DNA from 3 places in the Pseudoalteromonas sp. 20-92 genome. Region 2 is predicted to be linked to each of the others. Evidence: predicted binding sites of a transcription regulator. Region 2 holds the regulator's gene; each other region holds the start of a gene.
What was found. Region 2 encodes ArgR, which controls arginine synthesis, uptake and breakdown. Its sites were predicted from a motif close to ANTGAATANNTATTCANT; they were not measured.
Positions count from the first base shown of each region.

Region 1: a site for ArgR is predicted at 5,476-5,493, ahead of argC (N-acetyl-gamma-glutamyl-phosphate reductase). Genes of this name have one in related genera too.
Region 3: a site for ArgR is predicted at 6,620-6,637, ahead of gltB (glutamate synthase large subunit). Genes of this name have one in related genera too.

Region 1 is NZ_JANJGQ010000025.1:3,610-14,182, reverse strand. It holds gene NRL14_RS17385 (tRNA (guanosine(46)-N(7))-methyltransferase TrmB) at 1-190, shown strand, start outside; gene NRL14_RS17380 (GGDEF domain-containing protein) at 204-2,087, opposite strand; gene panP (pyridoxal-dependent aspartate 1-decarboxylase PanP) at 2,362-3,987, shown strand; gene argE (acetylornithine deacetylase) at 4,265-5,419, opposite strand; gene argC (N-acetyl-gamma-glutamyl-phosphate reductase) at 5,641-6,651, shown strand; gene argB (acetylglutamate kinase) at 6,652-7,419, shown strand; gene NRL14_RS17355 (ornithine carbamoyltransferase) at 7,427-8,359, shown strand; gene NRL14_RS17350 (argininosuccinate synthase) at 8,356-9,558, shown strand; gene argH (argininosuccinate lyase) at 9,607-10,573, shown strand, end outside.
Region 2 is NZ_JANJGQ010000004.1:224,299-234,871, reverse strand. It holds gene lpdA (dihydrolipoyl dehydrogenase) at 1-941, shown strand, start outside; gene NRL14_RS06305 (tRNA-uridine aminocarboxypropyltransferase) at 1,266-1,952, shown strand; gene NRL14_RS06300 (hypothetical protein) at 1,954-2,469, opposite strand; gene NRL14_RS06295 (extracellular solute-binding protein) at 3,324-4,328, shown strand; gene NRL14_RS06290 (iron ABC transporter permease) at 4,328-5,959, shown strand; gene NRL14_RS06285 (ABC transporter ATP-binding protein) at 5,960-7,009, shown strand; gene NRL14_RS06280 (Dyp-type peroxidase) at 7,058-7,957, shown strand; gene argR (transcriptional regulator ArgR) at 7,965-8,432, opposite strand; gene mdh (malate dehydrogenase) at 8,658-9,590, shown strand; gene ispB (octaprenyl diphosphate synthase) at 9,677-10,573, opposite strand, start outside.
Region 3 is NZ_JANJGQ010000008.1:93,426-103,998, forward strand. It holds gene NRL14_RS09840 (PAS domain-containing sensor histidine kinase) at 1-101, opposite strand, end outside; gene NRL14_RS09845 (sigma-54 dependent transcriptional regulator) at 101-1,426, opposite strand; gene NRL14_RS09850 (ABC transporter permease) at 1,498-2,706, opposite strand; gene NRL14_RS09855 (ABC transporter permease) at 2,718-4,031, opposite strand; gene NRL14_RS09860 (ABC transporter ATP-binding protein) at 4,035-4,745, opposite strand; gene NRL14_RS09865 (efflux RND transporter periplasmic adaptor subunit) at 4,788-6,041, opposite strand; gene gltB (glutamate synthase large subunit) at 6,739-10,573, shown strand, end outside.

The sequences.
Region 1 (10,573 bases), on a different contig from region 2:
GTTAGGTGGTCAATTAGAAGTGCGCAGCAATTGGGATATTTACGTTAAGGAGTTTGCTAGGGCACTTGAATTAACAGGTAACCCTTGCGATGTAACGCTTTATGAGTCAGACGATGCAATTACGCCTTTTGAACGCAAATATTGGGCCAGTGGCCAGCAAAGCCACCGACTCATTATTAATTTAACCTAATGTGATGACCAATTTAGCTCATTAATTCTTCATTACTTTGAGAATTAACATGTGGCGCTGGGGGAGCAAAATAAATACCTTGCATCAGCGTCACATTCGCTTTTTTCAGTGCGGTCACTATGGTTGCATTTTCTACTGAACCGGCTGTGAGTTGTAAGCCAAGTTGGTTTGCAAAGCTTGCTATGTGTTCAATAAACAAATAGATATCTTTATCGTTAACAATTTGTTTTATTAAGGCCCCATCTAGCTTAATACCATCGACTTCAAGTTTTAGTACGTTAGAAATATTTGAATAACCACTGCCAAAATCATCAATGATTACTTTTACACCCTTTGTTTTAACCATTCCTATGAATGCTTTTACCTCTGAAAAATTAGCTATAGCTTGTGTTTCTAATAATTCTAAGGTGATGTTACTCGGGTGTGGATAACGTTTTAATTCGTCGGCTATAAATTCGCTCAAACTAGGATCAAGCATATCTTGCGCGGTTATATTTAAGCTCCAGCAAATATCTGTTTTTCTAAAGCGGCTAATACATTGTGAGAATATAGTACGAGTTAACAAGCCATCCATTCTTGAACGAGTAACTACATTTAAAAAAGCCTCTGGCTTGAGTATTTCACCACTTGCTGTAACCATGCGCGCTAAACATTCATACTGCACTACGCGTTTAGTGTTTATATCAATAATAGGTTGAAAGTAAGGGACAATACGGTTGTTATCAAATGCTTCACGAACCTCTTTAGCCATTTCTACATTGTATTGATATTGCACTTTTACATCGTGAAGTGCTTTTGAGTAATTAACAACGGTATGGCGACCTTGTTTGGCTTGCAGTGCCGCAATATGGGCATTTTCTAATAACAAAGATTTGTTACCGCTGGCTATACCGGCACACAACGTAATATAAATAAACGGGTCGGTTAATAGTGGGGTATTAAAGTTGTAGGTTTCGATTAAGTCGTTAAACTCATCGTACGGAATTTCTTTTGGTGCAAGTAATACCAGTTTATTGGTCGCTAAGCGATAAATATGACAACGAGCAGAGCAGCGACTTTTAAAATGCATGAGCAAGTTCTTCATTACTTTATCGCCCACTTCAGTGCCATAAAAGCTATTTATGTCTTCAATTTCGTTAATCCAAATAACAGCTAATTGCATATGGTGCGCATTACTTTGCTTTAGGAAGTATTCAAGTGCTATATGATTTGCAAAGCCCGTACTGGAGTCTGTTGCTAAAGATCGTTTGAGTAAGTAAATATAAATAGTTGCAACAAGTATCGCGATAAAGAAAAAGAAGCTCGCCATAGCGGCCGCTTTTGATACACTTTCTTTAAGTTTTTGGTTTAAATCATAAATGGTGATATCAGCACCTGTTATGTAGGTTTTACCATTAGTGCTATCAACATAAGGGATAAAAATAGTTTTAAAATGTCCCCATTGATCTGCTGATATTTCAAATACAGGCTCTGTCGAATAAAAAGCACTAATGTTCGCCTTAGTGGCTTCAGGGTAAAGATCTAAAAACTGGGTTACTTTGCCATTGCTTTGGTCTTCTTTTGTATAACTCGATGCACTAAAGTAGACTTTGTTATCTTGAAGTACCATCGCGTATACATAAGCAATGTTGAGTGCTTGGGCAAAGTCAGAAAGTTGCTTACTCTTTTTTTGATAATCAGAAAAACTAATCGTTTTTCCCTGATTAACTTTATTTAGGTATGTATCGCCGAGTATATGCTTAACACTGGTGGCTGCGTTAAGTAAGCGCGTATCAACAGAGTGCATTATATCTGCGCGTGTTGTTTGGTAAGTATAATAAACGTAGGTAAGTAAACTGATTAAAAATAGGCTAAAACCCGCCATTAACCAACTTACCCTTACTCTTCCTTTTAGCATGTGCGTCCCTTTTTTGTTATTTTTTTATTATACGCAAAATATATAAATGCCCAATAATTAATTCTTATTTATTGGCAAGGCTTAAATATTAATTAAATTATCACTTTTTTGTCATGTCTTTGTCTGCTTTTATGGCTTTAAGCGAGACATTTTAGTTATATTGCAGTAAAGTTAGCGCAATTAATTAAAAACACTGTTACTTAAAATAACGCCTTAATTTGGCGTGTTTCATAGACAAACACGTGTTTTAGCTACACACACACTAGGTATTGAGATGGATCAAAAGCGTTGTGCCGTCGCCTCTAAAGAAAGCCTTAAGCGTATATTTACTGTACCTGAAGCGCCAGACTCAACTTTAAGCAAAATCGAGCTTGAAATTTCGAGTAATTTAGCAGGTTTCTTAAACGAAAATATTGCGGCAATTGAAAAACCATTACATGAAATAGAAAAAGACTTTCAATCGGCAGTGATCCCAGAAGATCCAACGTTTGTATCTGCTTATGCCCAAGACATTATGGAGCAACTTGTTGCGCATTCTGTGCATACAGCTGCGCCTAGCTTTATTGGTCACATGACCTCTGCTTTGCCGCATTTTTTATTACCGCTGTCAAAACTGATGGTAGGGCTAAATCAAAATCTAGTAAAAATAGAAACATCTAAAGCGTTTACGCCTCTTGAACGTCAAGTACTTGGGATGATGCATCATCTAGCTTATGGGCAAGAAGATTTATTTTATTCTAAATGGATGCACAGTGCTAAAACCTCATTAGGTGCATTTTGCTCTGGTGGTACGGTTGCTAATATTACTGCGCTTTGGATTGCGCGAAACCGTTTATTAAAACCGGATGGCGATTTTAGAGGTATAGGCGCACAAGGCTTAATTGCCGGTATGCTGCATTATGGCTATAAAGGTTTAGCGGTATTAATATCAGAACGTGGACATTATTCATTAGGTAAATCGGTTGATTTACTCGGTATTGGTCGCGATAACCTAATTGGTATTAAAACTTGCGAAAATAATAAAGTCGATGTAATAGCGATGCGCGAAAAAGCACGTGAGCTTGAAGCGCAAGGCATTAAAGTAATGGCCATTATTGGGGTGGCGGGTACAACCGAAACCGGGAATATTGACCCACTGGACGAAATGGCCGATTTGGCACAAGATATTAACTGCCATTTTCATGTAGATGCTGCATGGGGAGGAGCGACGCTTTTATCAAACACGCATCGTCCTTTACTAAAAGGAATTGAGCGAGCAGATTCAATTACCATTGATGCACATAAACAAATGTATGTACCCATGGGCGCTGGTTTAGTTTTATTTAAAGACCCCGCTGCAACTGATGCAATAGAGCACCATGCTGAGTATATATTACGTAAAGGTTCAAAAGACTTAGGTAGTCACACGCTTGAAGGTAGTCGCCCAGGTATGGCGATGTTAGTACATGCTTGCTTACGTGTTATTGGTCGTAAAGGCTACGAGATGTTAATCGATCGTAGTATAAAAAAAGCACATTATTTTGCTGGTTTAATTAAAGCAGATGAAGATTTCGAACTTATTTCAGAGCCTGAGCTGTGTTTACTAACGTATCGTTATGTACCTAAACAGATTAAGCAGGCAATAAAAGATGCTGATGCAACAACACGTTTAGACATTTTTGCATCACTTAATCGTTTTACTGCGAGTATGCAAAAGCGTCAGCGGGAGTCTGGTCGCTCGTTTGTATCACGTACACGCCTAACGCCATCTAAATACGATAATCAACCTACTGTTGTATTTAGAGTGGTCCTTGCAAACCCACTTACATCAGGCGCTATTTTAAAAGATATTTTAGCCGAGCAAAAAGAACTAGCTAAAACAGATCCTGTATTTAAAAAGTACCTCAGTAAGTATATGTAGCTAATAGGGTGTAATTTAAAACAAGAAGACGCTTAATTGCGTCTTTTTTTTACTTGGTTACTTAATAAACTTGAGGGATTAAACCTAACGCTAATTTCTTATTTACAACTGTATGAACACAGGAGTAATACCAATCTGCTTAAATATAGGGTCTATTTAACGTTAAGGAAATTACGCTAGAACTAGGCAAAAAATTTTGTATCTAGTTGCTCTAAATAATTATTTTCTGTTGTCATCGATAAGATTTTTTTATCTCAAAATAGGGCACTTAATTAAGTTAATTGATATTAAAACAGCTGGCTTTAATAATGTTACTGATAATTTTTTGTGACGGTTTTATTTTTTCCATTGCTAAAAACTCATCAGGCTGATGGGCTTGATTTATTGAGCCCGGCCCCATAACGATTGTTTCACACCCTAATTGCTGAATAAAAGGTGCTTCAGTACAGTAATTAACAGCTATTGCTTTTTGCCCTGCTATTTTTTCAGCTAATATCACTAAAGCACTGTCGGTGTTGCCAGTAAAGGCTGGTATTGGCTCGTGTAAATCAATTACGCTGACCGCATTGGGGTATTGTTGATTTATCTCTTTCGTTGCATCAAGTATTAATGCTTGTAACTCTTTTACACTCAAACCTGGTAATGGGCGCATATCTATATGCATTTCGCAGCAAGCACAAATTCGGTTAGCGTTGTCGCCGCCATGAATATTACCAAAATTTAATGTTGGGTAAGGTATTTCAAAGTGGCTTAATGAATACTTATGCTTTAACTGCTCTTTTAAGAACAATAATTTTGAAGTCACTTTATGCATGATTTCTATGGCGTTGAGACCACGTTCGGGATCAGAGCTATGACCTGAGCGTCCAATTACTCTAATCGCTGTACTCATATGTCCTTTATGTGTAAATACCGGTGTCATATCAGTAGGTTCACCAATTATACATCGCGCAGGTTTTAAATTTGGGTGCTTACATATTTGCTGTGCACCTGCCATTGTGGTTTCTTCGTCGGCAGTGGCGAGTATTAAGATAGGCTGGGTTTGCTGCTTTTCATCAAGTTCACTAATCGCTTGTAATACAAACGCAAAAAAACCTTTCATATCAATGCTACCGAGCCCATATAATTTATTGTCGAGTTCGGTAAGTTTAAACGGATTATGATTCCAGCGACTATCATCAAACGGGACAGTATCGGTGTGGCCCGCGAGCATTAATCCACCATCTCCTTTGCCACGTTTAGCTAATAAGTTATAGCGACCTTTACCTCCTTCTAATTCAATGATTTCACATGTAAAGCCAAGTGTTTCGCACCACCTCGCAAGTAGTTCAATTACGCTTTTATTACTCATACACTGACTATCTTCAATTGCACTGATAGACGGAGCTGCAATCAATTGTTGATACATAGAAATAAACGATGGCAAAGGCATAAAAAAATCCAAAATAAGTATTCAATTTAATTGCATAACAATATAAAAGTATTTATGATGAATATCAATTCACTTTTTAAGCATAAATATATTAAAGTAACGTTATGAAAACAATGCGACGATAATCAAAATTCATTAATAAAAGGCTAAATTAGCGCCAAGGCTAGTTTAAGCGAACAAGATAGACAAGTAACAACTAATTTTAAGATAACGAGTAACAAATGAATGTAGTGATTATTGGCGCAAGCGGTTACAGCGGCGCAGAGTTAGCAAGTTTAGTTGCTAAACACCCAAACTTAACTTTAGCGGGTTGTTATGTATCAGAAGGCAGCTTAGATAAAAATAAATTGCTAAGTGATTTATATCCTGAACATCTAGGCTTGCTCGACTTACCATTACTCCCTCTTGGTGAATCAGCTTTTGATTACATTCAAACTAGTGCTGACTATGTGTGCTTATGTACAGACCATAAAGTGAGTGTTGATTTAGCACCGCGTTTTTTAGCAATGGGTAAAAAGGTATTTGATTTATCTGGTGGCTATCGCCTTGCAAGCAATGATGATTACGTTACATATTATGGTTTTGAGCACCAACATCCTGAGCTATTAAATAAAGCTGCTTATGGTTTAGCTGAGTGGAATGGCGAAGCTATTGCCAATGCACGGTTAGTCGCTGTTGCTGGATGCTACCCAACGGCCGCACTAAATGCATTAAAGCCTTTGCAACAAGCCGGTTTATTAAGCGAACAGAGTATTATTATTAATGCGGTATCGGGAGTTACCGGCGCAGGGCGTAAAGCCAGTGTAGGAACGCATTTTTGTGAAGTGTCGCTTGCACCTTATGGTTTGTTTAATCATCGCCACGGTCCTGAAATTGAGCAACATCTTGGTCACCAAGTCTTATTTACGCCGCACTTAGGCAATTTTCCTCGTGGTATTTTAGAAACTATTTATGTGCAGTTAAAGCCTGAGGTAACAAGTGAGCAAGTAACACAAGCGTATCAGGTACTTGCCGATGAGCCACTTATTCGTTTATTAGGCGATAAAATCCCATCAATAAAAGGTGTAGCTAAGCAACCTTATGTTGATATTGGTTGGCAGCAGCAAGGATCGCAATTAATTGTTATTGCAGCAATAGATAATTTATTAAAAGGCGCTGCAGGTCAAGCTTTACAGTGTATTAATCTATCAATGAATTTAGAGCATACCACGGGCTTAAAAGGAGCGTTTTAAATGAGTAAAAAAACGTGGGTTATTAAACTAGGTGGTGCTGTACTTAATACAGAAAACGCGGCTAAAGCATTGTTTGATGTACTTAATGAGCAACAAAATGCTCAGTTTGTAATTGTACACGGTGGCGGTGCACTTGTTGATACTTGGCTAAAAGAAGCTGGTTTTGCCAGTGCTAAGCACCAAGGTTTGCGTATCAGCCCTGCAGAGCAAATGCCTTACATCGTAGGTGCACTAGCAGGTTGTGCCAATAAACAATTAATGACTCAGGCTATTAGTGCAGGGCATAAACCGGTTGGGTTAAGTTTGTATGAAGCGGGTGTTACTGCTACTCAAAAGTTAAAAGCACTTTGTTTAGTAGGTAAATGTACAAGTAACGATGATTCTATTATTAACGATTTACTTAAAATTGGCAGGCTACCGATCGTTAGCTCTATCGGTTTTGATGAGCAAGGCCTTTGGTATAACGTAAATGCTGATGAAGCTGCAGCGGCTATTGCTAGTAATTTAAACGCAGAACTTATTTTTATGACTGATGTAGAAGCGGTGCTTGACGCAAATAAGCAGCCCTTACATCAACTTGACACAAAACACATTGATACTTTAATAGATGAAGGAGTAATTGTGGGCGGGATGGAGGTCAAAGTTAAGACCAGCCTTCACGCTGCCCAACATTTACGACGCGGTGTGTATATTTCCAGCTGGCAAAAGCCAGAAAATTTAACTGACTTGCTTGAAGGCAAGCATGTCGGAACTAAAATTACACCATAGGTTTATTATGTTTAAGAATTTTTTAACCGGTTTAGAATTAGACCAAGAAGGCGCACTTAATTTACTAAAGTTAGCGCAAGACATTAAAGTAAAACCAGAGAAATACAGCCAAGTATTAGCTGGTAAATCGGTTGTAACGTTATTTGAAAAACAAAGTTTACGTACGCGTTTATCATTTGATATAGGTATTAATCGTCTTGGTGGTCACGCGGTTTATTTAGATCAGCAAAATGGCGCTATGGGTGCACGCGAATCAATTAAAGATTTCGCTCTTAATATTTCAACATGGGCTGACGGGATTGTAGCGCGTGTTAATCAACACAGTACGCTAACTACATTAGGTGAATATTCATCGGTACCGGTGGTTAATAGTTTGTGTGATTTGTATCACCCGTGCCAAGCACTCGCTGATTTTTTAACGCTTCAAGAAGTACATGGAGATGTAAGTGAGCTTAAAGTTGCTTACTTAGGTGAAGGTAATAACGTAACTCATTCATTGATGTTGTTAGCAGCTACACTAGGTACAGATTTTGTAGCTGTAACACCAAAAGGGTGCTCACCAGATTCACAAATACTTAAAAAAGCAGAGCAGATTGCAGCAATGAACGGTGCATCAGTTATGGTGAGCGACAGAGTTGAAGCTGCTGTTGGCGCAAATGTTGTTTACGCAGATACTTGGGTATCAATGGGTAATACAACACCAATTGAGCAAGTTAAAGCCAAGTATATGCCATATCAGCTAAATCAGGCATTGCTAGATCAAACCGGTGCTACGACGGTATTACACTGCCAACCGGCGCACCGTGAATTTGAAATTACCTCAGAGGTAATGGATGGTCCAGCATCTAAAATTATTCAACAAGCAGAGAATCGTATGCACGCGCAAAATGCTCTGCTAGTTACATTATTAAATCCAAATTTTGTTAAGGAACACCTATGAGTTCAATTAAAAAAGTCGTTTTAGCCTATTCAGGTGGTCTTGATACATCGGCTATTGTGCCATGGTTAAAAGAAAACTATGGTTGTGAAGTTGTTGCGTTTGTAGCAGATGTAGGTCAAGGGGCAGAAGAACTTGAAGGCGTAGAAGCTAAAGCAATTGCCTCTGGTGCATCTGAATGTTATGTAGTTGACTTAAAAGATGAAATGGTAAGTGATTACATTTACCCAACACTTAAAACGGGCTCAATTTATGAAGGCACTTATTTATTAGGTACCTCTATGGCGCGCCCAATTATAGCTAAAGCGCAAGTTGAAATAGCGCGTAAAGTAGGCGCTGATGCACTTTCTCATGGTTGTACTGGTAAAGGTAATGACCAAGTTCGTTTTGAATCATGCTTTGCAGCACTCGCACCTGATTTAAAAGTAATTGCGCCATGGCGTGAGTGGGACTTATCGAGCCGTGAGTCATTACTTGATTACTTGGCGGATCGTGACATTCCGTGCTCAGCATCAGCGACAAAAATTTACAGCCGTGATGCTAACGCATGGCATATTTCACACGAAGGTGGCGAGCTTGAAGACCCATGGTGTCAACCAACTGAGCAAGTATGGACATGGACTAATTCTCCAGAGCAAGCACCAGATAAATCAGAACTCGTAACTTTAAAAGTTGTTGAAGGCGAAGTGGTTGCTGTAAATGGCGAAGAACTTAAACCATATGACTGTTTAGTTAAATTAAACGATATTGCATCACCTCATGGTGTTGGTCGTGTTGATATTGTAGAAAACCGTTTGGTAGGCATGAAGTCACGCGGTTGCTACGAAACGCCCGGCGGTACAGTTATCATGGCAGCACTTCAAGCAATTGACGAGCTAGTGCTTGATAAAGCAAGCCGTAAATGGAAAGAAGTGCTGGGTGGTGAATTTTCGCATTTAGTATATGACGGCCGCTGGTTTACACCACTTAAAGATTCTATTTTAGCCGGTGCAGAAGCGCTTTCTAAAGTGGCAACAGGTGAAGTCGTACTTAAATTATATAAAGGTCAAGTAACTGCGGTTCAAAAGCAGTCGCCAAATAGTTTATATAGCGAAGCATTTGCCACATTTGGTGAAGATGATGTGTATGACCAATCACACGCTGAAGGCTTTATTCGTTTATTCTCGCTTTCAAGCAGAATTTCAGCACTCGCTAAAAAGTAAATTATTACGCCCCTGTAAAAGGGGCAATACAGGGTTTGGAGATATTTCATGGCATTATGGGGCGGACGTTTTTCTACGGGTCCAGATGAGGCGTTTAAGCAATTTAACGACTCTCTTCCCTTCGATTATCAGTTAGCAGAGCAAGATATTATCGGCTCTGTGGCATGGGCTGGCGCACTTGAGCAAGTTAATGTGTTATCGAGTGATGAGCACAAAGAACTCGTTGCAGCATTGTATGAGTTACTTGAAGAAGTAAAAGCTGATCCACTCGCTGTAGCTACATCGGGCGCAGAGGATATTCACTCGCATGTTGAAGCTGCATTAATCGAAAAAGTAGGTGATTTAGCTAAAAAATTACATACAGGCCGAAGCCGTAATGATCAAGTCGCAACAGACTTTAGATTATGGTGCCGTGATACCGCTGAGCATATTTTAAAAGCAATTGAGCAACTTAAAGGCGAGTTTGTATCTTTAGCTGAGCGTGAACTTGGTACTATATTGCCCGGTTATACTCATTTACAGCGAGCACAGCCAGTATTATTTAGCCACTGGTGTATGGCTTACGTAGAAATGCTAGAGCGTGATGAAAGTCGCTTGCAAGACGCGAAAGCGCGCATGAATTTTTGCCCACTAGGAAGTGGTGCATTAGCCGGTACTGCTTACCCAATTGATCGTCAAGCACTTGCGCAAGGTTTGGGTTTTACTGGTGCGACTAAAAATAGTCTTGATGGCGTCTCTGATCGCGATTTTGTTGTAGAGTTATTAAGCTGTGCATCGATTTCGATGATTCACTTATCGCGTATGTCAGAAGATTTAATATTTTATAACTCGGGTGAAGCTGGTTTTATAGAGCTTGCAGATAACGTGACATCGGGCTCATCGCTTATGCCACAGAAAAAGAACCCTGATGCATTAGAACTTATCCGTGGTAAAACGGGTCGTGTATTTGGCGCGTTTAGTGCGATGATGATGACCTTAAAAGCACTCCCTCTTGCTTACAACAAAGACATGCAAG
Region 2 (10,573 bases):
TTGATTCAACTGGTGCACTAGAGCTTAAAGACGTACCAGAAAAATTACTTGTACTTGGTGGTGGTATTATCGGCCTTGAAATGGGTACTGTATACCGTGCGCTAGGTTCTGCAATTGATGTTGTAGAATTTGCTGATCAATTAGTACCAGCAGCTGATAAAGACATCATCAAAATTTACCAAAAATACGTAAGCAAAAAATTCAACGTAATGCTTTCAACTAAAGTTGTTGGTGTTGAAGCTAAAGAAGACGGCTTATACGTAACGTTTGAAGGTAAAAACGCACCAGCAGAACCAGTACGTTACGACAAAGTACTTGTTGCAGTTGGCCGTACTCCAAACGGTAACTTACTTGATGCTGAAAAAGCGGGCGTAAACGTTGATGAGCGTGGCTTTATTAATGTTGATAAGCAATTACGTACTAATGTAAGCCATATTTTTGCAATTGGTGACTTAGTTGGCCAGCCTATGCTTGCGCATAAAGCGGTTCATGAAGGTCATGTTGCTGCAGAAGTTATTTCTGGTCAGAAGCATTTCTTCGACCCTAAATGTATTCCTTCAATAGCGTATACTGACCCAGAAATCGCTTGGGTAGGTGTTACTGAGAAAGAAGCAAAAGAGCAAGGCTTAAAAGTTGAAACTGCGGTATTCCCGTGGGCAGCATCTGGTCGTGCAATTGCATCTGCTCGTACTGAAGGTTCTACTAAACTTATCTTTGATAAAGAAAGTGGCCGTATAATCGGTGGTGCTATGATCGGTATTAACGCGGGCGAAATGCTTGGCGAAATCGGTTTAGGTATTGAAATGGGTGCAGATGGTGAAGACTTAGCGCTTACAATTCATGCTCACCCAACATTGAACGAATCAATCGGCCTTGCAGCTGAAATTTTTGAAGGTTCGATCACTGACCTACCAAACAAAAAAGCAGTTAAAAAGAAGTAATTTAACTCTTTAGCATTTGTTTGAAAAACCCAACTTAGGTTGGGTTTTTTTATGTCTGATTTTTAATTTGAGAGATGTTGAATTAATTTAATGATACCAATCTGCTTATATATGGGGTCTATTTAACGTTAAGAAAATTACGCTAGAACTAGGCAAAATTTTTTGTATCTAGTTGTTCTAAATAAAAAAATTTTAACGAAGTTATAGTGCAATTTAATTCGTTAAATTGATCAAAGATTTATGCAGGTTGGTATGGCTATAAATATAAGATTAAATAACAAGAAGTCGTTACAATGCGCGCTTAATTAATTGAAGGTAAATACAGTGAAAAACTCAGTTTTAGCATTACGCGCTCAACAAATAAGTGAATCCCGTCGAGAGTTTAATGCTCGAGGCGGTAAATTAGATCGCTGTGAGCAATGCTTAATAGCTAAGCACTACTGTATTTGTAAAGGTGTTGAACAGGCTGATTGTACGGCTGCGGTCTGTTTATTGATGTACCATAATGAAAGCTTTAAACCTTCAAATACAGGGCGTTTAATTGCTGAAATAGTGCCAGATAACCACGCTTTTAGATGGGACAGAACAGATCCTAACCCAGCGCTTTTAGCTTTAATAAATGATTCGCAGTATCAGCCAATGGTCGTGTTTCCCGCTGAAGATGTAGAAGAGGGCAGAGCTATTACCGAAGTGAGTATTGAATTAGGTAAAAAGCCGCTATTTATATTTTTAGATGGTACGTGGCGAGAAGCAAAGAAAATGATTCGTAAAAGTCCCTATTTAGATAACCTGCCTGTACTTTCTGTTACTGCTGATAAACTATCTGATTACCGATTACGTGTAGCCCCTCATGCGCATCAACTAGGCACTGCTGAAGTGGCTATTATGGTGTTAGCCCTTGCTGGCGAAATGGATGCATCAACAAAGCTTGAGCAACATTTTATAAAGTTTCGCGATGCGTATTTATTAGGTAAACGTAATAAAGGCAGGCCTGAGTCTGATCAGAGCTAACTTAAGCCGATTGTTTGCTCGTGTATTCTAAGTAAGCTATCGCTTTATTTTGAAGTGCTGTAAAATTTTCTTCAGATGTTAACTTTACAACTGTTTCATATAGTTGATTCATACTTGTATGCACTTGACTAAATGAATGGAAGTCACTGCTTTCCATTTTTTTTGCTTCTTCTACTCTTTTTAAAAAATACTTATTAATATTAACTTTACCATTAAAATTTGTGCGGCCTATTGCATTTGCTAGCTTATTTAATTGATAACTAAATTCGTCATCACGGGCGGTTTCACCTCTTTGGGTTGTTCTGATATCACTTTCTAATTGAATAATAACGTTGAGTATCGTTTTAAACTCACTCATAGACATGTTAGAAAAATCGAATCCTTCTGGATTAAACAAAGCAGAATAAGGATTTTCTTTTGGGGTAGGTGCCGTAAAAATACAAATATACTCTGCTGTGCTATTTACTGGGCTATTAAGTGTGGAGACGTTTTTACTCGATTTAAAATTTATATCCATAAACTATTTATGTTCCTTCATATAAGTTGTGCTCTGAAGCTGATGAGATTGCTATTTCCTCTATTATTAATATGTTTGACTTAATGACCTATGCAAAGAAAAGCGCGCTCTATCTCTAGGCGCGCTTGCGGAATCTTCTAATTTTTTGCATCCTGCAATTGAACTTAATCAACTCCAATTTTTACTAATCCATGTTATTACAATATTACTTTTTAGTTCTATGTAATCTAGGCTATCCGGGCCTGTCTCCTTTAATTCCTGAACATCCTGTAAGGTAAATACTATTACCAAATCCTTCCATTGCACTTCCTAGTGCATCCGTGTATTAATCAATCCATTGTGTTGCCTAAAAGGCCTGTCCATCTATTCCTTAAACATCCTGTCAAACAACTTAAACCCTTGTTGTTATCCCTTTCGCACCTTCCTGATGCTATCCATTTTTACAACATTCCATTGTGTTACTCATCCTGAGCCTGTCCTAAAATCCGTATTTCCTTGGTAACCTAATCATTGGTTGGTCGAATAAATAATTTGCTTGTATTTAATCGATAAGCATCACTGCTTGGTTGATGAGTAAATTGTAGGTGAATGGAGCAACTTAAATAGGGCTGAAACTATATTTAATTAGTATTTATGCAATAGCTAAAGTTTATTAATTCTTTATTTTCAATTGGTTATTTAATTAATGCTTGTTTTATATGTTGCTTTTTACTCATTAGCTGTCACATCCGTGAGAGATGTCTTACATGACATTTCTGTTTTAGACACCTTTTACCTACTTACAGCTATTTAAGGTGTGCACTTTTTAACTGTTCACGGTAGAATTATTTGATAATAATTATTATTTAGGTGGAATAATGAAGACACTCGCTATCACTTTAGGATTAATAGTATCGGCGCCAGCCTTTGCAAACGACGTCGTTAATATTTACTCTTTTCGCCAACCGTTTTTAATACAGCCAATTTTGGATGATTTTACAAAACAAACCGGCATCCAAACGAATGTTGTTTTTGCTAAAAAAGGATTAATTGAACGTGTTAAGCGCGAGGGAAAACATAGCAAAGCCGACTTAGTACTAACTTCTAACTTTAGTGCACTTATTCAATTAGAAGATTTAAAGTTAACGCAAACTATTAAAAGTGACAGCGTAAATAATAATGTGCCTGCAGCATTTCGTGATGGCGAAGGCCAGTGGGTTGCGCTAACAAAGCGTGTGCGTAATGTTTATTCATCAAAAGAGCGAGTAGGTGCGTTACCAAACCTAACTTATGAAGAGTTGGCTGATCCTAAATATAAAGGTCAAATTTGCACTCGTTCGGGTAAGCATCCTTATAATTTGGGGCTTGTTGCATCAATGATAGCTCACCATGGTAAGGCTGATACTAAAACATGGCTTGAAGGCGTTAAAGCTAATTTAGCGCGCAAACCCCAAGGTAACGACCGTGCTCAAGTTAAAGCTGTTAAAGAAGGTTTGTGCAATTTAGCGTTAGGTAATAGTTATTACCTTGGAAAAATGTTGCAAGATAAAGAACAAAAAGGTTGGGCGGAAGCGGTAAATATTAATTTCCCGAACCAAATTAATCGTGGCTCGCACATAAATGTATCGGGTGCGGTTATTACTAAGTTCGCTAAAAATCCTGAAAATGCCTTGAAACTCATAGAGTATATGACCGACAATAAAGCACAAAACATGTATGCCTCACTAAATATGGAGTATCCAGTTAAGCCAGGTGTGCAATTATCCAGTTTGGTTGCGTCTTGGGGGAGCTTTAAGGAAGACAGCTTGCCACTCGATGAGATCAGTAAATATCGTCCGTTAGCGCTTAAGCTGATTGATGAGGTGAAGTTCGATCTTTAATGACTTATAAATTTAAGCTGTCTAAATGGCAGCTCTTTGCGTGGTCGACGGGTTTGATTCTGTCGGCCCCGTTGTTTTTTCTTCTTTTTGAATCTCTGCAAGGTAACTCTGAGGTGTTTTCTCATCTTTGGGATACAGTGCTTTGGGATTACATTACTAATACTGTGTTGCTGGTTTTAGGCGTTTGTGTGCTTAGCTGTGCTATTGCGCTGCCACTCGGTTGGCTTACTGCTTACTGTAGTTTTCCTGGTAAAAAGCAGTTTGAATGGGCACTTATGCTGCCCCTTGCTATGCCTACCTATATTATTGCCTATGTATACACTGATTTATTAGACTATGCGGGCCCTGTGCAAATAGCACTTAGAGACTGGTTTGGCTGGCAATCACCTAGTGACTATTGGTTTTTTGATATACGTACACTACCTGGCGCTATCGTTATGATTGCCTTGGTACTTTACCCGTATTTATTTTTAATCTTTAAAACAGCCCTTCGCGAACAGTCATTCAAATTAGTACAAGCTAGTCAATTAATGGGGCTATCTCCTAAACAAAGTTTTTTTAAAGTAAGTTTAGTGCTCTCTCGCGGCGCAATTGTTGCGGCTCTTGCACTCATTAGTATGGAAACTATGGCTGACTTTGCAACCGTCAGCTATTTTGCCGTGAGCACATTAACGACCGCCGTATACGACACATGGTTTGGTTATTATTCGCTTACAGCGGCCGCTAAAATATCGGGTGTAATGCTCTTACTTTTATTTTTGGCATTAATGGCAGAGCGCTTTAGCCGCCGTAACCAAGCGGTATTTGAGCGCCAATCAAGTGTAAATAGTGAATCTCTCTATGTATTAAAAGGAAAGTCGGCTTGGCTAGCAACTGCATTGTGTGGCTTTATTTTACTTATCGCTTTTTTAATTCCCATTGCAGTACTCGTAAACTACGCAATTACCTACTTTGATAAAGCGTGGAACATTGAGTTTTTTAGCTATGCTTGGCAAAGTTTAAAAGTAGCAGGGATAGTGAGTGTAATAACCATTACGTTGAGTATTTTTTTGGTTTTTTATCAGCGTGTTGCAAAGCAAACGTATCCGCTTATTCCTGGGCGTTTAGCCAGTACGGGCTATGCATTGCCTGGTACAGTGCTCGCTATTGCTGTTTTATTACCACTTACATTATTAGAAAACACCATCAATGAAGCGCTCGAACCATATAATTTAGATATAGGTTTACTGCTTACAGGCAGTATTCTTACTATTATTATTGCTTACATTGTTAGATTTTATGCCATCGCGCACGGAGCAATAGAATCGAGTTTTTTACGCATTAGCCCATCACTCGATATGGCAAGTCAGTCAATGGGTAAAAGCCAAGGGCAAACATTGCGCTTAATACATCTACCTTTATTACGCCGTGGACTACTTACGGCGGCATTACTGGTGTTTATTGAGTGCATGAAAGAGCTACCTGCGGCGTTATTGCTCAGACCGTTTAACTTTGAAAGCTTAGCAACTCATGTATTTCAGTATGTGAGTGACGAGCAGTTAGAGCTTGCTTCAATTTCGGCATTATTTATTGTTATTGTCGGGTTTATTCCTTTGTATTTTATTAATCGTTCTATGGAGCAACGTAGTTAAATGAGTAGTTTAATTTTACAAGGCGTGAGCTATCACTATAACGGTACAAAGGTTATTCATGATTTAGATTTAACAGTGGGCAAAGATGAAATTGTTTGTCTGCTCGGTGCAAGTGGTTGCGGTAAAACAACCACATTAAAAGCCATTGCAGGTTTAATTGAAGCCAAGCAAGGGTCTATTTTTATAGACGGTAAATTAGTGAGTAATGAGCAATCATTTGTCTCACCTGAGCATCGTAACATCGGCATGATGTTTCAAGATTATGCATTGTTTCCGCATTTGACAGTGGCAAATAATATCGCATTTGGGCTTAGTAAAATGAGTAAAGCCCAAAAGCAGCATCGTGTTGATGAAATGCTTAAGCTTGTTCATTTAATTGGCTGTGCCGATAGATTTCCTCATCAGTTATCGGGTGGTCAGCAGCAACGCGTAGCGATTGCTCGCGCATTAGCTTATAAACCTAGTTTATTATTGCTTGATGAGCCTTTTTCAAACATTGATACACAAGTACGCTTTGAACTAATCGCCGATATACGTCGAATTATTAAGGCAACACAAGTCTCTGCTGTATTTGTTACGCACTCAAAAGAAGAGGCATTTGCCTTTTCCGATACACTTGCCATTATGCATCGCGGTAAAATTGCGCAACAAGGCACGCCAGAACAGCTTTTTGCAGCCCCAAGCTCAAAGGAGGTTGCAGAGTTTCTGGGTCAAGGCATATACTTAGAGGCAGAAGTATTAACGACAACTGAATATAATACACCGTTTGGCTTAGTTAAATCATATATTGGACATGAGCATAGAGCGAGTGTAGGGAAAATATATGTTCGTCCTCACCAGATTGAATTGGTAAGTGACAATCTATGTGACAGACACTGTGAACGAGCTACAATATTAAGTAGTCGCTTTATTGGTTCAGCGTATGTTTACACAGTCGTTATTGCTGAGCAAGAAGTTGAAGTTGCTGCACAATATGACCAATCATTTGAAAAAAATGAGCAGGTTATAATAAAAATAAAACCTCACACGGTGAACTTTTTCGAATCATAATTAATTTGTTATTCGCTGTGTTTTTATCTATAAAACTAAGGAATAACAATGGCGCAAGCGCAATCAGGGATTTGTGCTGAAGCAAACTTACACGGTTTGCACTTATTTTTTAATGTGTTTGATGGTCAAGATGAATCGTTACGCGTAAAACTAAAGCAAGTAAGCGCTATTGAAGAAGAATTTAGCGATCAGTTTTCAGAATCAATGCTCTCTTGTATGGTCGCTATTGGTGCGCAATATTGGCCACATATCCTTCCTGAGTACATTCCAAGCGAATTACAGAGCTTTCCTAATATAAATCACAGCGATCACCAAATGAGCGTGCAACCGTGTGATTTGTTTGTGCAAATTCGCTCTGACCGTGAAGACGTTAACCATTTATTTGCCCTGCAAGTATTAAAGTTATTTGCTCCTGATGTAGAGCTGGTAGAGCAGGTTCGTAATTTTCGCTTTTTAGATGGACGAGACTTTAATGGCTTTATTTATGGTGGCGATTCTGCTCATGGTAGAAAAAAGCGTGCGACGGCACTAATAAATAAACCGGGTAGCTTTGAAGATCAAGGAAGTTATATTCATGTACAACGTTATAAGCATGACTTAACTGTGTGGCAGCATTTATCATTAAGTGAGCAAGAGCAAATAATGGGTCGTACGCGCCTTGATAACACACTAATTACCCCTGCGATCGAAACCAGCCATGCTTCGCGTAGTGAGCTAAAAGATGAAGACGGGCAACCGCTACTATTAAATCAAAGCATGCCTTATGGCGATGTGTATGAGCAGGGAATGTTATCAATTACATGTGCATGTACAGGAACCGCGTTCGAAAAAATACTTAAAAGCCGTTTAGGCGAAGGTGATTGTTACGACCACTGGCTTGATTTTACTCAAGCCGATATGGGTTCTGCTTTTTTTGCACCTTCAATAGGGTTTTTAAAACAAATTTAATTTGCTATTAAACCGTATCAAATAAAATGCGAACGCGTTCAAGTGTCACGTCTATTTCAGATATTTTAGCCGGGGCGATAAAAATAGTGTCATCGCCGGCAATAGTTCCTAGTACGCCATCTGCTTTACCTAATGAATCTAATAAACGTGCAATAAGCTGAGCCGCACCTGGGCTGGTACGAATGATGATCATCATTTCGTTGTGCATAATGTCGATTACTAATTGGCGTAATGGGCTTTTAGCCGTAGGTACACCCATTTCAGCAGGTAAGCAGTAAACCATTTCTTGCTTGGCATTACGTGTGCGTACAGCGCCAAACTTACTTAGCATGCGTGATACTTTACTTTGGCTTATATTGTCAAAGCCTTGCTCTTTTAACGCATCAACTATTTCGCCTTGAGAGCCAAAGTTTTCTTCTTTTAAAAGCGATTTAAATGCTTTTACCAGTGCTTCTTGTTTATCTTGTGGTTGCATAGTCTTTATTCATTTTTGTTATTTATGCTGCAAATTCTACACAATAATGAATAATTATGCAGCAGTTGTTTAGTTAACTTGCCAGTTTGATGCGTTAAATCACAAAAGTTTACGACTATGGTCGAAAATATACTTGAAATAGACAGGATAAATTTGTTTTTAGTCGCTAATTTCATTATCTTAAGAGCCACAAATATTTCCTACCTCAAATGACGGAGAATTCCAATGAAAGTTGCTGTATTAGGTGCTGCAGGCGGTATCGGCCAAGCGTTGTCTTTATTATTAAAAACAGGCTTACCAGCTGGCTCTGAATTATCACTTTATGATGTTGCACCAGTAGTACCAGGTGTTGCGGTTGACCTTTCTCACATCCCAACAGATGTTAAAGTTGCAGGCTTTGGCGCAGACGATTTAAATAAAGCGCTTGAAGGTTCTGACATCGTTCTTATCCCAGCGGGTATGCCACGTAAACCAGGTATGGATCGTGCTGATTTATTCAATGTAAATGCTGGCATCATCAAAACGTTAGCAGAAGGCATTGTTGCCAGCTGTCCTAAAGCGTTAGTAGGTATTATTACTAACCCAGTAAACGGCACAGTTCCAATTGTTGCTGAAGTATTCAAAAAAGCAGGTACTTACGACGCTAAACGCGTATTCGGTATTACTACGCTTGACGTTATTCGTTCAGAAGCATTTGTTGCTGAACTTAAAGGCGTAGACGTAGCAACTGTAAAAGTACCAGTAATTGGTGGTCACTCAGGCACAACGATTCTGCCTCTACTTTCTCAAGTTGAAGGTGTTTCTTTCACAGATGAAGAAGTTGCTGCACTTACTCCACGTATCCAAAATGCGGGTACTGAAGTTGTAAATGCTAAAGCAGGCGGTGGTTCAGCTACGCTATCTATGGGTGCTGCTGCAGCTCGTTTTTGTATGTCTTTAGTTAAAGGCCTACAAGGTGAAGAAGTTGTAGATTACGCTTACGTTGCTGTTGAAAATGGCGATGCAGAGTACTTTGCACATCCAGTACGTTTAGGTAAAAACGGCGTAGAAGAAATTCTTTCTTACGGCGAACTAAGCGCATTTGAAACAAAAGCAAAAAATGACATGCTTGAAACATTGAAAAAAGACATCAAAGAAGGTGTTGATTTCATGGCGTAATAGCCAAAATCGAATAACAAAAAAGCCTGCATTTGCAGGCTTTTTTATTGCTCAGAATTAATGTCACACTGTGTAACTAGTTAAAACTAGTGGTCGCGGTCAACCGCAATACGGGCAAGGCTTATAAGTGCTTGCTTATAGTCAGACTCAGCTAAAAAGTCTAAACAGGCAATGGCTTTTTCGGCCTCAAGCTCTGCTTTTTGCATTGTAAACTCAAGCGCATTAGTTTGTTTTAGTGCAGTTAAAATTTCTTCTAAATGCTCCATACCATTACTGTGCTCTATTGCATCACGAATAAGTTGCGTTTGCTGCTCGCTACCATGTTGCATAGCATAAATAAGCGGAAGGGTTGGTTTGCCTTCAGCTAAATCATCGCCAATGTTTTTACCTAGCTGCTCAGCATCCGCATTGTAATCGAGTACATCATCCACTAACTGAAACGCGGTGCCTAAATGCATACCGTATAAGTTTAATGCGTCGAGTGTCGCTTGGTCTTGCTCAGTAATAATGGCAGCAAGGCCTGTCGCTGCTTCAAATAATTTAGCCGTTTTAGAGTAAATAACCTGCATATAGCTGGCTTCAGTCGTATCTGGGTCATTGCAGTTCATCAGCTGCAATACTTCACCTTCAGCAATAATGTTTGTTGCATCGGCAAGTACTTGCATAATCTGCATTTTTCCAAGGCCAACCATAAGCTGAAATGAGCGAGTGTAAATAAAGTCACCAACTAATACGCTAGCAGCATTACCAAATTCAGCATTTGCTGTAGGCGTGCCACGTCGTAAGTTTGATTCATCTACAACATCATCATGCAATAGCGTTGCTGTATGGATAAACTCAACAATTGTTGCAAGTGTTATGTGATCTTTACCCTGATAACCGAGCGCCTTGGCTGCTAAAATTGCGAGCATTGGACGAACACGTTTGCCGCCACTGCTAACTATATATAAACCAAGCTGATTAACTAACGCCACATCTGAGCG
Region 3 (10,573 bases), on a different contig from region 2:
CCACTTAGCGCGGCAATAATAACAACAGGCAGCGCGCTACAAAGCCCGCAAATTAATACAATCTTTTGGCTTAGGGTAAAGTTGCTAATAATGTTTGGCATTAATAATCAATACCCATTTTTTGTAACCGCCTGTAAAGTGCTTGTCGGCTTAAACCAAATTCACGGGCCACTTTGGCTATAACACCTTGATGAGTGCGCATTGCGTGTTCTATTTCCTGTTTGGTCGGCTCTGCTTTTTGTTGGGAAGAGACCGGTGACGAAAGAGCAAAGTCATCGACTGTAAGCGCACCTGTAGGTTTTAGTACCGCTACACGCTTACAAGCGTTTTCTAGCTCTCGAACGTTACCTGGCCATTTGTAGTGTTGAAGTGCTTGCTCTGTGTTTATAGTCAGCTCTCGGTGAGGTAAAAAGTGGCTAATAAGCGCTAAAACATCATCTTGTCTTTCACTTAGCGCAGGCACATTGAGCTCAATTACGTTAAGGCGATAATATAAGTCTTCCCTAAATCGACCTTGTTCAATTGCTTGTAGTAAGTTTTCGTTAGTGGCCGATATAACGCGCACATTTACTTTTCGTGTTTGCGTTGAGCCTAAACGTTCAAACTCGCCAGTTTGTACTACGCGTAGTAATTTTATTTGTCCTGAAAGTGGTAAATTACCAATTTCATCTAAAAATAACGTACCGCCATCAGCTGCTTCAAATCGACCAATACGTTGTTTAGTTATCCCCGTGTATGCGCCAGCTTCAGCGCCAAAAAGTTCGGCTTCTATAAGTTCTTGCGGTAATGCACCTGCGTTTACCTTAATAAAAGGTTGCGATACAAGTGGGGAGTTTTTTTGAATAATATGCGCAATACACTCTTTGCCACTCCCATTAGGGCCTGTAATTAATGCAGATATATCAGATTTAGCCACTTGTAGCGCCATAGTAACCAGTCGTTCCATCGCAGTACTTTTAAATATTAGCCCAGCAAGGTCTGCATTTTTAAATGTACCTTCACGTTCTTGTTGATGGCGATTATGTGTCGCCACTATTTTTTTAGCACTGCCTAGCTCTATTAAGTTACCGATACAAACTAGTAGTTTTGCATCATCCCACGGTTTTGGTAAGTAATCAGCAGCACCGGCTTTGACAAGCTCAATGGCGGTGGCAAGTTCGGTCCAAGCTGTAATAAGTATAATAGGTAGGTGTGGGTTTATTTCTCGTAGTTCATAAAACAACGCTTTACCTTCTTCGCCAGAGGTGGTGTCGCTGGTAAAGTTCATGTCTTGAATTACAAGCTCAATGCGTTGATAGCGAACTATTTGCAGAGCATCAAATGGATTTGTTGCAGTGACTACCGAAAAATCGTGGATCTCGAGCAATAACGAAAGTGCATCGAGTACTGCTTGGTTATCATCAACAATGAGTATTTTATGAGTCATAGGTTATTTTTATAATTTTTTAATGGCTACACTGCCTTACTAAGCAGTGTAGCATAGTGATTTACATATTATTAAATAGTGCGAGTTGCGATACTGGGCGAAATATTGGCAGCGCGTTTAGCCGGCGCTAACACCGCAAGTAAACTCATTAAAAATACAGCAATGGCGGTAACGGCTATATAGCTTGGCGGTAGTGCGGCAACAGAAAAAGACTGCATTAACATTTTCCCAAGCAGTATTGCTGTTATTGCACCTAAGGCTAAACCTAGGCTACAAATTAGTGCGTTTTCTACTAAAAAATAGCTGATAATAGCTGACTTTCTTGCGCCAAGTGCTCTGCGTGTACCAATTTGCTTAGTACGTTTGCTAATATTAAATAAGGTTAAGCCAAAAATACCGAGAGCGGTTATAAGCACTAAAATAGTGATTAATACTATGAGCATGCGCATCATGAGGCGATCTTGAGCGGTGTACTCATTTTTTAATTCATCAAGCCCTTTAATGTTATTAATAACGCGTTTGCTGTAATTTTCGAGCATAGCATTTTCTATTTCTTTCATTACAGTTGCTCGCTGACCTGGTTCTGTACGAACGGCAACTTGTGTATAACTTTCTGCTTTAATATAAGGAATAAACGCAAAATTATCTGGTTTACTGTCTTTGAGCCACGGGCCTTTCATTTTTCCGATCACGCCAATAACTTTAAGTGGTAGGTCACCAAAATAAACTATCTTCCCTAAACCATCTCCATCAGGGTAGAGCTCATCAAGTAGGGCTTTAGTGACTATAGTGACGTTGGTGCGCTTTTGTGTAATTTCGTTTGTAACGAGCACTTCATCTTCGGTAAAGTTTCGCCCTGCAATTAAGTTAACGCCGTAGGTATTAATAGCATGATCGTCTATAAAAATATAAGCGGCCCTGACACTTAGGCCTTCTTGTGGGGCAGGTTTTAAATTAAAGCTCGAAGCGCTGCCACTCCCTGATAGTGGAATACTACTGCTTAATGCGGCATCGACCACGCCTGGCATTTTTCTAAGCATGCTTTCATCAAGCTCAAACTGCTGACTTAAGTTAATATCAGTACCAAAGGTCATTACATTAAACTTAAATATATCTTGCTCAGGGTAGCCCGTTTCTTGGTTTAAATAACTAATTCTATCTTGAATGATAAATGCAGCATTACTGACTATAGCTGTGGTAATTGCAATTTGAATTAGCAGTAATACAGCGCCCACCTTTGAGCGGCATAAGGCGTTAAATATAGGTTTTATTTCTAACATTGTTAAATTCCTTATTGGCTCTTAAGATAAATGGCAGGGTTGGTTTTACACACTAGCCAAGCAGGGTACAAACCAGCCAAAATGCAGGTTGTAATTGCAATCAATGGGGCGCTCAATAGCATGGTTAAATCCATTGTCGCTAAATTTTCATAGTAGTCGTAGCTTTGCCCTACGCCCATTAAGCCAAGTTGTGCTAGTGCAATTCCTAGCATGCCACCTATAAAGCCAAGCATGGCGACCTCAACTAAGTGCTGTAAAAATATTTGCCTTTTACTCGCACCTAATGCGCGTCTTACACCTACTTCTGGCGCTCTGCGTAAAAACTTGGCTAAAAGTAAACCTAAAATATTGGCTAAGCAGACACCTAAAAACATAAAGCTCAGGCCCACTAAAATTTTATTGTCTTCGGTGACGACGTTATTGTATTGCATCCATTGGTTTACATCGCGAAGTTTATACTCAAGTTCTTTACGATTAAATCGCCCACGTTTTTGTTGTTCCTGCATATAGGCTAATAAGTAATTTTGATAGGCTTGTTTTTGTTCAAGCGTATTTAGCTCTGCCCAAAACTGGATCCATACTTGCTCAGATTGCAGTTTATCTGCAAAGGTTGGTGTGTTTTCGTGCTTCCATCCATTGCTATTGCCCCAACTTACGAGCTCTTTTGCCTTTATTAAGCTAAAGGGCATAAATAACTCTTCTACTTGATTAAATGCACCGTTATTTAAATCATAATATTTAATATTGAGAGGCCAATGGTTAATAACACCAGCTACTTGGTAGCTTGCATCATCTAAGTAAATCAGTTCTCCGACGGAGTTCTTTCCTGCAAATAGTTTATCGTTTATCTCTTGGGTAATAACAACCACAGGTGCGGCTGAGTTTTCTTGCTCTTTGCTCCAAGCTCCACCGTACAAAAATGACAAATTAAACATGCTAAAAAAGTCAGGCGTTGTCATGCGAGCATTACCTATAAAAGGTTTTATTTTATCTGAATCTAAATAAACTGAAAAGCCGGTACGCATCATAGCCACTTTTTTCTCTGACGTGGGTGCGTTTAATAAGTTCTCAGCATCTTGATAGGTCAGTTGTAGTGGTGTGTTATCTTCTGTCCACCACGTACTACCATCGTCCATTGTTTGTAATTGCACACTGTAAAGTTGGCTGCTTTTTTCTGGGATAGGATCGGCCGACATCATGTGATAAACGCTAAGGCTGGTCATTGTTATGCCTATACCTATCGCAATGGCAAGTACCATTAAAAAGCTAACCAGTGGGGTGCGCTTGAAGCTGCGCCAACTTAAATCTAAATAATGAATAAACATTAGTTAAACCCCCGATGCTGTTTTTATAGTTTGCGCGCCCTGATAAAGCGTAAAGTCGGCAAGCTGCCCATCAACTACTTGAATATTACGCGGAGCACGGCGGGCTAATTCGCTATCATGCGTTACCATTACAATAGTGGCACCGTCGCGATTGATTTGTTCAAGTAACTCCATAACTTGGCGAGCCATTAAGCTGTCAAGGTTACCTGTTGGCTCATCGGCTAGTAAAAAACGAGGTTCACCAGCAAGCGCACGGGCTATTGCAACACGTTGTTGCTGGCCACCAGAGAGTTGTTGAGGTAAGTGTTTAGCGCGAGATGCTAAACCAACTTGTTCAAGGCATTGCTCAATTCGACGTTTTCGCTCATTTGCTTTAATCCCTCTATAGCGAAGAGGAACTTCAATGTTTTCATATAAATTTAAATCAGGGATTAAATTAAAGCCTTGGAATATAAAGCCAATTTTTTGATTACGTAAATCAGCACGTTGGTTGTCGTTTAAGCTGCCAACATTAACACCATCCAACAGGTACTCACCTTCGTTAAAAGGCTCGAGCATACCTGCAATATTTAAAAAGGTTGTTTTTCCTGAGCCGCTAGGACCGGTAACAGCAATAAATTCGCCTTCGTTTACTTGCAGGTTAAAGTCTCGAAGTGCATGGGTTTGTACCATTTCTGTTTGGTATACTTTACTTACATTGTTCATTTGTAACATGGGTGTTCCTAATTATTTTTAGCGTTGGTTGAGAACGTCTGTTTAATTTAATAAAATCGTGTCGGCTTGTTTAAAGTCGCTGTAGCTTGAAATAATAATCTCATCGTTTTCTTTTAGTCCGCTTAAAAGCTCAACCGCATTAATGCTTGTGGCGCCTATAGTAATAGGTATGCGTTTTGCAATATTGCCTTCTACCTTATAAGCAACAATTCCGCCTTGCTGCATAAATGCACCGCGCTTTACTTGCATTACACCTTCTCGGTTGTCGAGTAAAATACGTGCAGTTAAGCGTTGGTTCTGACGAATGTTGTTAGTAACGCCTTTAAATCGGACGCGTGCTGTTACTTCACGGTTATTAACTTCTGGTGATATGGCGGATAAATTCCCTATCACTGTTTCATTGCCTAACTTAAGCTCTACTTCCATACCGAGTCCTAATTCGTTTGCGTAACTTTCAGGTACTTGGAGCTCTGCTTCGAAATTACTTAAGTCGACGAGTGTCATAAGAGGTTGGCTTTGCGTCACTGCGGCTTTTTGTTGCACAAGTAGGTTACCCACGATCCCAGTAACGGTAGCTTTAATAGATAGGTTGCTTACTTTTCTGATTAAATCATCAACAATAAGTTGCTGGCGGGTTACATCACTTTTAGCTGCTTGTAGTTCAAAGGCGAGCGTGTCTTTTGCAAGTAATACCTCTTGTTGTGCATGCTTATATGTGAGCTTTGCACGTGATAAATCATCAACTGCTTTTTCAAGATCAATTTGGCTAATTAAGTGCTTTTGTATTGATAACTGCGCCCGGCGATTTTCGCGCTCAGCGGCGTTAAGCTCAACTTGTGCCATATCGAGTGTTTTATTTAAAGTGAGTGTTTGGCGTCTTGCTTGCAAATGCTGCCTTTGCTGCTCGCCTTGTAGTCGTTTAAGTACAGACTCCTGTTGCTTTAATTCGTTAGTTAACTCAGGGCTTTGCAGCAGAGCAAGTGTGCCCCCTTGCTTTACTGTATCGCCAGCCTTTACTTTTAAATCTATAAAACCACGTTCTGGGCTGTAGATTTTAGGAGCATTAGCAGCAACAATTTTACCACTGGCGGCAATGTCTCGAATGAGCGCTTTAACGTGTACTTTGGCAACCTGTACTTTTGAGCGGCTAATAGAGCTTTTAGCGCTATGACTCGTTAAAAAAATATAAGCAATTGTCGAGGCTACAATGAAAATAACCGCAGTGATGACCGCGTATTTTTTATAGTTTATAGGTGCCTTTACCTGTACGTCTTGTGCGCTGGTATCTTTAATCATTAGGCTCTCCTACACGGCTTTTATATATTTTTCACACAGTAGAAAAAAAACTGCGGTGCAAATAGCGACAATAGGAGATATCAAAAATAAACTAAGCATAAACATAATTATTCCACTTAACGAATGTGTATAGCTCTATACGATTAGCATGCCAAAGCGTAACTTACTGTAATTAGATGATTAAATTTTATTTTATGTGTTTTTTATATGTCCGCGGACATAAAAGTGTCCGCAGTGGACGCATTAGTAAATAAAAATTCACTATTAAGAGATTAAAAATGCCACAAATATTAATAACTATACTAATGACCAGTAAAAAGAAGAGAGGTTAAGCCTCAAAATTACGGAAATAGCACAAAACTATCTAAATGTTAACTAACTTTATCGGTGTATGTTGAATATTTATTCACTGAATGAGAGCTTTACGTTTACGTAAGCTGTAGCTTTTTACTTGGTTGTTTTTACAAAATGTTAAACTTGACACCAGTGTCATGAAAAAATAACGCCTAATATACGACTAAATGTTAAAAATAATGATGAAAAAGAAATCTTGCTATGAAGTGAGAAATATTCAAGAATGTGAATATGTATTCAAAATGCTATTGACTCTATTTACGATAGAGGCTAGTTTTGTCCGTCTGTTAGCAAATCGTCGAGCAGTTCATCCACGCTAACAGTGCAGCAAGGGGAGGGGTCTATGTTATACGACTCAAAATTAGAAAAAGAAAATTGTGGCTTTGGCTTAATAGCCCAAGTTAATGGTCAAGCTAGTCATAGGCTTATTCGTACTGCTATTACGGGGCTTGATCGCATGCAGCATCGTGGCGGTATATCTGCCGATGGTAAAACAGGTGATGGCTGTGGTTTATTATTACAAAAACCAGATAGCTTTTTTCGTGCTATTGCGGCTGAGAACAATTGGCACTTAGGTAAAAATTATGCCGTAGGTATGATTTTTTTAAATTCAGATCCTGTTTTAGCACAAGCTGCAAAACAAATACTTAGCGAAGAATTAGAAAAAGAAACGCTAAATATTTTAGGTTGGCGCGTAGTGCCAACCGACCCATCAATGTTAGGTCCTATAGCAGTACAACAATTACCTGGGTTTGAACAAATTTTTGTTAGTGCGCCAGAAGGTTGGCGCTCTAAAGATTTAGAGCGACGCTTATATGTAGCGCGTCGTCGTGCTGAAAAGCGTATTGTTGATGATGAAGCTTTTTATATTGCAAGCTTGTCTGGATTAGTTACTATCTATAAAGGCCTTATGATGCCTGCAGATTTACCTAACTTTTACCTAGATTTAGCTGATATTCGTATGACCAGTGCGATTTGTGTTTTTCATCAACGATTTTCTACTAATACTCAACCGCGTTGGCCTCTTGCTCAACCTTTTCGTTATTTAGCACACAATGGTGAAATTAATACCATTGAAGGTAACCGCCAATGGGCACGTGCGCGTTCTTATAAGTTTGCGTCACCACTTATTCCTGATTTACAAACAGCGGCACCGTTTGTAAACGAAACTGGTTCTGATTCATCAAGCTTAGATAATATGCTTGAACTGTTTTTAGCTGGCGGCATGGATTTATTCCGTGCGATGCGCATGCTCGTTCCACCTGCATGGCAAAAAAACCGTGCAATGGACGATGATCTACGTGCATTTTACGACTTTAACTCTATGCATATGGAACCATGGGATGGTCCGGCAGGTATTGTAATGTCGGATGGTCGTTTTGCGGCGTGTAACCTTGACCGTAATGGACTTCGCCCTGCGCGTTATGTAATTACACAAGATGGCTTTATTACGCTTGCATCAGAAGTGGGTATTTGGGATTACACTGCTGATGAAGTAGTTGAGAAAGGTCGTGTTGGTCCAGGTGAATTATTAGTTATTGATACTAAGCTTGGCAAAATTTGGCACTCGGATGAAATCGATCAAGATTTAAAATCTCGCCATCCTTACAAGTCATGGCTTGAAGAAAATGTTAAACGTTTAGTTCCATTTGAAGATCTTACTGAGCAAGACGCCGGTAATCGCTCATTTGATGACGAAACGCTAGCTAAATATCAAAAAATGTTTGGTTATACTAACGAAGAGCTTGATAGCGTTATTCGTGTAATGGGTGAAAACGGCCAAGAAGCAACGGGCTCAATGGGTGATGACACGCCATTTGCTGTGCTTAGTGAAGGGCATCGTTCACTTTATGATTACTTCCGCCAAAAATTTGCGCAAGTAACAAACCCACCTATCGATCCACTACGTGAAAACCATGTAATGTCGCTTGCAACCTGTATTGGTAGTGAGCAAAATGTATTTAACGAAACAACAGGCCACGCTAAGCGCCTACAGTTTGATACGCCAATTTTAATGTACGCAGACATGCAGCAATTATTAAATGCTGATGAAGCACATTACAGCTACTGTAAAATTGATATTACGTATACAGTTGAAGAAGGATTGGAAAAAGCAGTATCGCGAATTTGTGATATTGCGCAGAAAAAAGCAGCATCGGGCTGTATTATGCTTGTTCTAACAGACCGCAACTTTGATGAAACGAATTTACCTATTCCAGCAGCTATGGCTGTGGGCGCGGTGCAAAATCGTCTTGTTGATAATAATCTTCGTTGTGAATCGAATATTATTATTGAAACCGGTAGTGTGCGCGATGCACACCAATTTGCAGTTTTATTAGGTTTTGGTGCAACTGCCATTTATCCATACCTTGCGTATGAATCGTTAGTTGCAATGAGCGACAATAAAATTATTGATAAGTCGTATTGCGAAGTAACGCTTGCTTATCGTAAAGCCATTAACAAGGGCTTATATAAAATCATGTCTAAAATGGGCATAAGTACGGTTGCGTCATATCGTTGCTCAATGTTGTTTGAAGCGGTTGGTTTATCTGATGCTATTGTACAAATGTGTTTTAAAGGAGTGGCAAGTCGCATACAGGGTGCTTGTTTTACCGATTTTGATGACGATCAACAGAGCCTACATAAACTTGCTTTAAGTAAACGTAAATTATTAAGCCACGGCGGTTTGTTTAAGTATGTTCATGGTGGCGAATATCATGCTTATAATCCGGATGTAATCCAAACCCTACAAAAAGCAGTTCGTTCTGGTGAATACACCGATTACAGTGAGTATGCAAAACTCGTTAATAATCGTCCGATTGCTACGCTACGTGACATGCTTTCGCTTAAATTGCCTGAAACCGGCATTAGCATTGATGATGTCGAGCCTGCAGAAAATCTTTATAAACGATTTGATTCGGCCGCAATGAGTATTGGTGCTTTATCGCCAGAAGCGCATGAGGCGCTAGCAATTGCGATGAACCGCTTGGGTGGGTGTTCAAACTCGGGTGAAGGCGGCGAAGATAAGCTGCGTTACGGTACCGAGAAAAATTCACGTATTAAGCAAGTCGCTTCAGGTCGATTTGGCGTAACGCCGCATTACTTACGTAGTGCTGATGTTATTCAAATTAAAGTAGCGCAAGGTGCAAAACCAGGTGAAGGCGGGCAATTACCGGGTGAAAAAGTAACCCCATATATTGCTAAACTTCGTTATTCGGTGCCAGGTGTTACGTTAATTTCGCCACCACCACATCACGATATTTACTCAATTGAAGATTTAGCACAGCTAATTTTCGATTTAAAACAAGTAAACCCTAAAGCACTTATTTCTGTAAAACTGGTTTCAGAACCAGGCGTAGGAACCATTGCGACAGGTGTTGCTAAAGCCTATGCCGATTTAATTACTATTTCTGGCTATGATGGCGGTACAGGTGCAAGCCCACTTACTTCAGTTAAATATGCCGGTAGCCCATGGGAGCTTGGCCTTGCTGAAACACAGCAAGCACTTGTTGAAAATGGCCTTCGTCATCGCATTCGCCTGCAAACAGATGGTGGCTTAAAAACAGGTTTAGATATTATTAAAGCAGCAATTCTAGGTGCTGAAAGCTTTGGCTTTGGTACTGGCCCAATGGTTGCCCTTGGTTGTAAATACTTGCGTATTTGCCACTTAAATAACTGTGCGACCGGTGTTGCAACACAAGACGAAACACTTCGCCAAAAGCATTATCACGGCCTACCAGAAATGGCGATGAACTACTTTAAGTTTATAGCGCAAGAAGCCCGTGAAATTATGGCAAGCTTGGGTGTTGTAAACTTAACTGACTTAATTGGTCGTTTAGATTTGCTTGAAGCCATTGAAGGTAAAACAGCAAAGCAGAAGAAAATTGATTTATCGTCTGTTATTGCTCAGCCGAACAACCCAACTGGCGAAACGCTGTATTGTAGTGCGCCTAACAGTTCGCATTACCTAGGTAAGTTAAACGAAAGTTTATTAGCTAAAGCGCAAGAGGCAATTGATACGTCAAGCGGTATCTCGCTTGTTAGTCGTATTTGTAATACTGACCGCTCTGTAGGTGCAATGCTTTCTGGCTATATTGCAGATAAATATGGCAACCAAGGTATGGCTGCGGATCCAGTCGTAATTGAATTACACGGTACTGCGGGTCAATCATTTGGCG